Regions from separate parts of the Actinomadura sp. NPDC048955 genome, predicted to be linked through region 1. Evidence: riboswitches for the same ligand, from Rfam matches in the RefSeq annotation. Region 1 holds a riboswitch; each other region holds the start of a gene.
The links. Region 1 has a riboswitch for thiamine pyrophosphate ahead of thiC (phosphomethylpyrimidine synthase ThiC). Riboswitches for the same ligand answer to the same signal wherever they lie in the genome.

Region 1 (2,195 bases):
GCCCGTCGGCGACCCCGTCTGGACGCTCTGGCTCGACCCGGAGCAGGCGCCGGGCGTCGAGACCGTCGCCGAGGTCGACGGAAGGGCGGTGACCCTGCTGAACAGCGGGTCGCTCCCGTCCGGGTGGCTTCCGGCCGCCCGGAGCGCGGCCGCGGACGCCCTCGGCGCGGCCTGGCGCGTCGTCGACGAGGAGGGCGAGGAGGTGCCGCCGCCCGCCGAGGGCGTCCTGGCCCGGGCCCGCCACCTCGTCGTGGACGGCAGGGGCCGGTACCGCGACCGGCGCGGCGGCACGGTCCTCGCGGTGGCCTGCCGCCGGCGCGGCAGCCGGACCACCGTGCTGCGCGACCCCCACGCCACCGCGCTGCTGGTGGTCCGCGGCCCGTCCCGGCTGCCGGGCCGCGACCGCGTGCGCGTCCTCGACGCGGCCGGCCGCCCCCTCGGGTTCGTGCGCGGCCCGCGCGAGCCGTCCTTCCACACCGCCGGCGGGATGCTCCTCGGCAGCACCCGCGCGACCGGCGACGGCCACGTCGTCACCGGCATCGACGGCCGCCGCTCGGCCACGCTGCGGATCGGCGGCGACGACGCCGAGGCCCGGGTTGAGCTGGAGCGATCGCCGTCCGCCCCGGACCCCCTGCGCACCCTGGTCCTGGCCCTGCCCGCCGCGCTCCGCGCGGGCGCGTTCTAGCCCATGGCCGGCGGTTGCGGCAACCGGGGCGGCCCGGGTTAACGTCGTGGCGACAGATCGCGGGGGCCCGGCGAACCGGGCTGAGATAGCGGCTGGGACGGCCGCTGACCGCATGAACCTGACCGGGTAATGCCGGCGTAGGGAGAGATCGAGTCGTCATGACCGAACCTGTGGTTCCAGCTGCCCGCAAGACCTACCTGCAGGGCTCGCGCCCGGATGTCCGGGTCCCGATGCGGGAGGTGCCGCTGACCAGCGGCGACGTCGTCGTCCTGTACGACACGTCCGGGCCGTACACCGATCCTGGGAAGGAGACCGACGTACGCAGGGGCCTGCCGCCGCTGCGGGAGTCCTGGATCGCCGAGCGCGGCGACACCGCCCCCTACGAGGGGCGGGCGGCGCGCCCCGAGGACGACGGGCGCCGCTCGTCGCCCCCCGCCTCCCCCGCGGGCGCAGGCGGCCTCCCCCTGGCCGACGGCGAGGACGCCCTGCCGAGGCGGCCGCGGCGCGCCACCGGCGGCGCGGTCACGCAGCGCGCCTACGCGCGGCGCGGGGAGATCACGCCGGAGATGGAGTTCGCCGCGCTGCGCGAGGGCGTGTCCCCGGAGTTCGTCCGGGACGAGCTGGCCGCCGGGCGCGCGGTGCTGCCCGCCAACGTCAACCATCCCGAGATCGAGCCGATGGTGATCGGGCGCAACTTCCTGGTGAAGGTCAACGCCAACATCGGCAACTCGGCCGTCGCGTCCTCGATCGAGGACGAGGTCGAGAAGATGACGTGGGCGACCCGCTGGGGCGCCGACACGATCATGGACCTGTCGACGGGCCGCGACATCCACACCACGCGCGAGTGGATCCTGCGTAACTCGCCCGTGCCGGTCGGGACCGTCCCGCTGTACCAGGCGGTCGAGAAGGTCGGCGGCGACCCGGCGGAGCTCACCTACGAGGTCTTCCGCGACACCGTGATCGAGCAGGCGGAGCAGGGCGTGGACTACATGACCGTCCACGCCGGAGTGCTGCTGTCCTACGTGCCGCTGACGGCGCGGCGCAAGACCGGGATCGTGTCGCGGGGCGGATCGATCATGGCGGCGTGGTGCCTGGCGCACCACGAGGAGAACTTCCTCTACACCCGTTTCGAGGAGCTGTGCGAGATCTTCGCCGCCTACGACGTGACCTGGTCGCTCGGGGACGGGCTGCGTCCCGGCTCCATCGCGGACGCCAACGACGAGGCCCAGTTCGCCGAGCTGCGCACCCAGGGCGAGCTGACGCGGATCGCCGCGCGGTTCGGCAACCAGGTGATGAACGAGGGGCCCGGACACGTCCCCATGCACAAGATCAAGGAGAACGTCGATCTGCAGCAGGAGTGGTGCGACGAGGCGCCGTTCTACACGCTCGGGCCGCTGACCACCGACATCGCGCCCGGCTACGACCACATCACCTCGGCGATCGGCGCCGCGATGATCGGCTGGCACGGCACCGCGATGCTCTGCTACGTCACCCCGAAGGAGCATCTCGG
Region 2 (2,195 bases), on a different contig from region 1:
GAAGACCGGGCCGATCTGGCTCCAGCGGTGCAGCTGGCAGCCGTCGTCGCGGGTGAACGTGGTGTCGATCTGCTTGCCCCGCCAGGTGCCCTTGACCGTGGCGATCTCCGGACCGCCGTAGATCTTGGTGCACATCTGGTCCTTGGGGACGGGTGCGAAGGGTTCCTTCACCTTGGTGAGCGCCGCGCAGGCGCCGGCCGCCTCGGGATGGTCGCCGCCGGGCGGCTCGCAGGTCAGCCGCCAGGTCTTGGCGGGCGCCTCCTTGGAGGCCTTGACCTGCACGGTGAGTGTGTCCGCCGGTGAGCCGGACGGCTGCACGGACGTCGTGCCCGAAGGCCCTCCGGCGGAGTTTCCGTTTGCCTGTTCGTCGCCGCAGGCGGCCGTGGACAGGAGCATGGCCAGCCCGGGCGCTGCGAAAAGGAGCGTCCGATACCGCATGCGTGATTCGACGCAGGGGGGCTTCGCGCGGTTCCATGGGGGGTGTGATGAATTTCGGGGAAGACGTACCGGCCGTTGTCGCCGCGGACGTTCCGCAGGACGGCTACCTGCTGGACGTCCGGGAACAGGACGAGTGGGACGCGGGCCACGCGCCCGCGGCGGTCCACATCCCCATGCGCCAGCTCGGCGACCGCGCCGGGGAGGTCCCGCGCGACCGGGAGGTCTACGTGATCTGCCGGTCCGGGGCGCGGTCCGCGCAGGTCACGTCCGCGCTGAACCAGGCGGGGTGGCTGGCGAGGAACGTCGACGACGGCATGCACGGGTGGGCCGGCGCCGGGCGCCCGATGGAGGGCGCGGGGGACGGCCCGCCCTATGTCGCCTGATCGGGCGGACGCCGAGTGATCTGACCCGGATGCCCTCTTTTGGGGGAGGACGGGCGGTTGTACGATCGGGCCTGACCGATAACCGCGGGAGCTCGGGCCACAGCCGGGCTGAGAGGGCGGCCTCCGAGGCGTCGCCGACCGCATGAACCTGTCCGGGTAATGCCGGCGTAGGGAGTGTGCGTCCCGTGACGTCCGATGTCGAAAAGCGCCCTGAGGGCGAGCGCGCCCGCGACGAGGTCCCGTTCACCCTCGACGAGCCCGCCCCGAAGGTCCTCGGATTCTGGGACCAGAGCGCCTTCTGGGGGAACCTCGGCGTCAGCCTCCTGGCCTTCTCCGGCGCCTACACCGTCCTCGCGCCGGACGCCGACGGCCGACCGACGATCTCGATCATGGCGGGCATCGTCGCGATGGCCGTCGGGACGGCCCTCGGCGGGCTGATGCTCGGCCTCGCCGCCGTGCCCGGGGCGCGCACCGGGCAGCCCGCGATGGTGCTGCTGCGCGGCCTGTTCGGGGCGCGGCTGTCGTACGCGCCGACCGTCCTCAACATCGCCCAGCTGATCGGGTGGGGGACGTTCGAGCTGATCGTCATCGCCGACGCCGCCCGCGAGCTGTGGGACGGCGTCCCGCGCTGGGGCTACGTGGTCGCCGCCGGCGCGATCACGACCGTGCTGACGGTCTGGCCGCTCGGCTCGGTGCGGCTGCTGCGCCGCTACGTGACCGTCGCGGTGGCGATCGCGCTCGTGTACTTCTACGTCCGGCTCGTCCAGGAGCCGCTGCCCGACCTGACGCAGGGCTCGTGGGGCGGGTTCTGGCTCGGCGCCGACGCCGCGCTGGCCGTGTCGATCTCCTGGGTCCCGGTCGCCGCCGACTACACCCGGCACGCGCGCACCGAGCGCGGGGCGTTCGGCGCCGCGGCCGTCGGCTACTCCGTCACGCAGATCGTCGCCTACGTCCTCGGGCTGCTCGCGCTGGCGCTGGTCGCGGGCGATTCGGAAAGGATCTTCGACCCATTCCTCGGCGCCTCGCTGGGCGTGGTGTTCTTCGCGGTGTTCGTGCTGCGGGAGGCCGACCAGTCGTTCGCCGACACCTACTCCACGGCGGTGTCGATCCAGAACCTGTTCCCCCGGGCCGACCGCCGGGTGCTGAGCGTGGCGCTCGGCATCGGCATCACCGTGCTCGCGCTGGTCCTGGACATCGGCGACTACGCGGGCTTCCTGTCGCTGATCGGGTCGGTGTTCGTGCCGATGCTCGGCGTGCTCGCCGCCGACTTCTTCCTTGGCCGCCGCCGGGCGGGCGGATGGGACGTCTCGCGGACGGCGCCGTCGCGCTGGGGCATGATCGCGGCATGGGCGGCGGGGTTCGTCGTCTACCAGC
Region 3 (2,195 bases), on a different contig from region 1:
CCACGCTCGCGCCGTCGGGCAGCTCGCGCGGCTCACCGTTGACGATCACCTTCATGCGCTCACCTTCATGCGCTCACCTCGGGGGAGAAGCGGTCGGGGGCGAACGGCCCGGCGACCTCGGGGACGGGCCCGTCCAGCAGCATCGCGGACAGGATGTCGGCGCTCACGGGCGTGAGCAGGATGCCGTTGCGGAAGTGCCCCGTGCCCACGAGCAGCCCGGGCAGCGCGGTCGGCCCCATCACGGGCGCGTTGTCGGGGGAGCCGGGCCGCAGCCCGGCGGTGACCTCCGCGAACTCCAGCTCGGTGATGCCCGGCAGCAGCTCGCGGGCGTCGCGCAGCAGCTCCCAGAGCCCGCCGGCGGTGACCCGCGTGTCGAAGCCCAGCTCCTCCTGCGTGGCGCCGAGGACGATCTCGCCGTCCGCGCGCGGCACCAGGTAGACCGAGGAGCCCCGGACGAGGCCGCGGGTCGGGCGCCGCAGGAAGGGCGCGCGGGTGCGCAGCCGGATCACCTGGCCCTTGACCGGGCGGACGGGTGGAACGGTCCCGGGAGGCAGGCCGCCGAGGTCGCCCGACCACGGCCCCGCGGCCAGCAGCACCCGGTCCGCGCGGAGCACGGTGCCGTCGTCCAGGCCCACGCCGGCGGCGGCGTCGTTCTCGACGACGACGCGCTCGGCCCGCCGCCGCACGAGCCGGACCCCCAGCCGCTCGCACGCCGCCAGTAGCGCCGGGGCGAGCCTGCGTGGGTCGACCGAGCCGTCCTCGGGGGCGAGCAGACCGCCGCGCACGCCGGGCGCGAGCATCGGCTCCAGCCGCCGGCACTCGCGGCGGGTGAGCGCCTCGACGGGGATGCCCAGGCTCTCCTGGAAGCGGCGCAGGTCGTCCAGGTGCCGCAGGTCGTCGGAGTCGAACGCGACCTCGATGATCCCGTCGGTGCGGTAGCCGGTCTCCAGGCCGGTCAGCTCCTCCAGTTCGGCGACGAACGCGCCGTACCGGTCGCGGGAGGCGAGGCCGAGCCGCAGCAGCGGCTCCTCGCCGTAGGTCAGCTCGCTGACCGGGGTGAGCATGCCCGCCGCCACCGAGGAGGCCCCGGACGCGGGCGCGGGGTCGACGACGGTGACGGCGGCGCCGCCGGCGGCGGCGCGCCAGGCGGTGGCGAGGCCGACCACCCCGGCGCCGATGATGACGATCTGCATGCGCGCTCCCTTCGCCGGCATGATCCGGATCAGGTCGTGGCGGTCGGCGGCCCGTTCAGCCGCCCTCTCAGCCCGGTCGCACCGGACTCCCGCGCTCTGTGCTGTTCTGCTGTGCCGTTCTGCTGGCCCCCACCTTACGACCTCGGGGAACCGGGCAACTGCCTGGACACCTGTCCACTCCCGGATCGCCGCCCGTTAGGGTGACCTCCATGGAGAGGGTCATCGTCGTGGGTGGCGGGCTGGCCGGCGTGCGCGCCGTGGAGGCCCTGCGGAGCAAGGGGTACGAGGGCGCGCTGACCCTCGTGTCGGCGGAGCGGCACCGGCCCTACGACCGGCCGCCGCTGTCGAAGGCCGTCCTCGCGGGCGAGTCCGACGACACGACCGTCGACGCCGACTGGGACGCGCTGCGCTGCGAGCTGCTGCTCGGCGAGCGCGCCACCGGCCTGCGGCTGGACGGGCCCGGACGCGGCGGAACGGTGGCGTCCACGGCGGGCGGGCTGCCCTTCGACGGGCTCGTGATCGCGACCGGCGCCGCCCCGATCACGCTGCCGGGGGAGGGGCGCCAGCATGTGCTGCGCACGATCGACGAGGCGCGCGACCTGCGCGCCCGGCTCACCCCCGGCGCCCGCATCGTGATCGTCGGTGCCGGCTGGATCGGCGCCGAGGTCGCCACGGCCGCGGCCCGCCGGGGCTGCGCGGTCACCGTCGTGGAGGCGGCCGACACCCCGCTGGCGGGCGCACTCGGCCCCGAGGCCGGCGTGCTCACCGCCCCCTGGTACGCCGAGGCGGGCGTCGAGCTGCGGACCGGGGTCAAGGTCGCGGAGGTGCGCGACGGCGGCCTCGCCCTCGCCGGAGGCGGCCGCGTCGAGGCCGACGAGGTGGTCGTCGGCGTCGGGGTCCGTCCCGTCCTGTCGTGGCTGGAGGGCTCCGGGCTGCTGCTGGAGCGCGGCGTCGTCACCGACGGCTCGTTCCGGACCTACATGGGCGAGGAGGACCCCGGCG

Region 2: linked by a shared signal. The riboswitch ahead of AB0C84_RS38270 (cytosine permease) and the one ahead of thiC (phosphomethylpyrimidine synthase ThiC) in region 1 are both predicted to bind thiamine pyrophosphate.
Region 3: linked by a shared signal. The riboswitch ahead of thiO (glycine oxidase ThiO) and the one ahead of thiC (phosphomethylpyrimidine synthase ThiC) in region 1 are both predicted to bind thiamine pyrophosphate.

Annotation. Positions count from the first base shown of each region.
Region 1 is NZ_JBEZJI010000062.1:40,577-42,771, forward strand. It holds gene AB0C84_RS37650 (hypothetical protein) at 1-685, shown strand, start outside; TPP riboswitch at 735-848, shown strand; gene thiC (phosphomethylpyrimidine synthase ThiC) at 844-2,195, shown strand, end outside.
Region 2 is NZ_JBEZJI010000065.1:27,334-29,528, reverse strand. It holds gene AB0C84_RS38280 (subtilase-type protease inhibitor) at 1-282, opposite strand, end outside; gene AB0C84_RS38275 (rhodanese-like domain-containing protein) at 486-821, shown strand; TPP riboswitch at 896-1,013, shown strand; gene AB0C84_RS38270 (cytosine permease) at 1,007-2,195, shown strand, end outside.
Region 3 is NZ_JBEZJI010000001.1:68,571-70,765, forward strand. It holds gene thiS (sulfur carrier protein ThiS) at 1-55, opposite strand, end outside; gene thiO (glycine oxidase ThiO) at 66-1,193, opposite strand; TPP riboswitch at 1,183-1,296, opposite strand; gene AB0C84_RS00345 (FAD-dependent oxidoreductase) at 1,403-2,195, shown strand, end outside.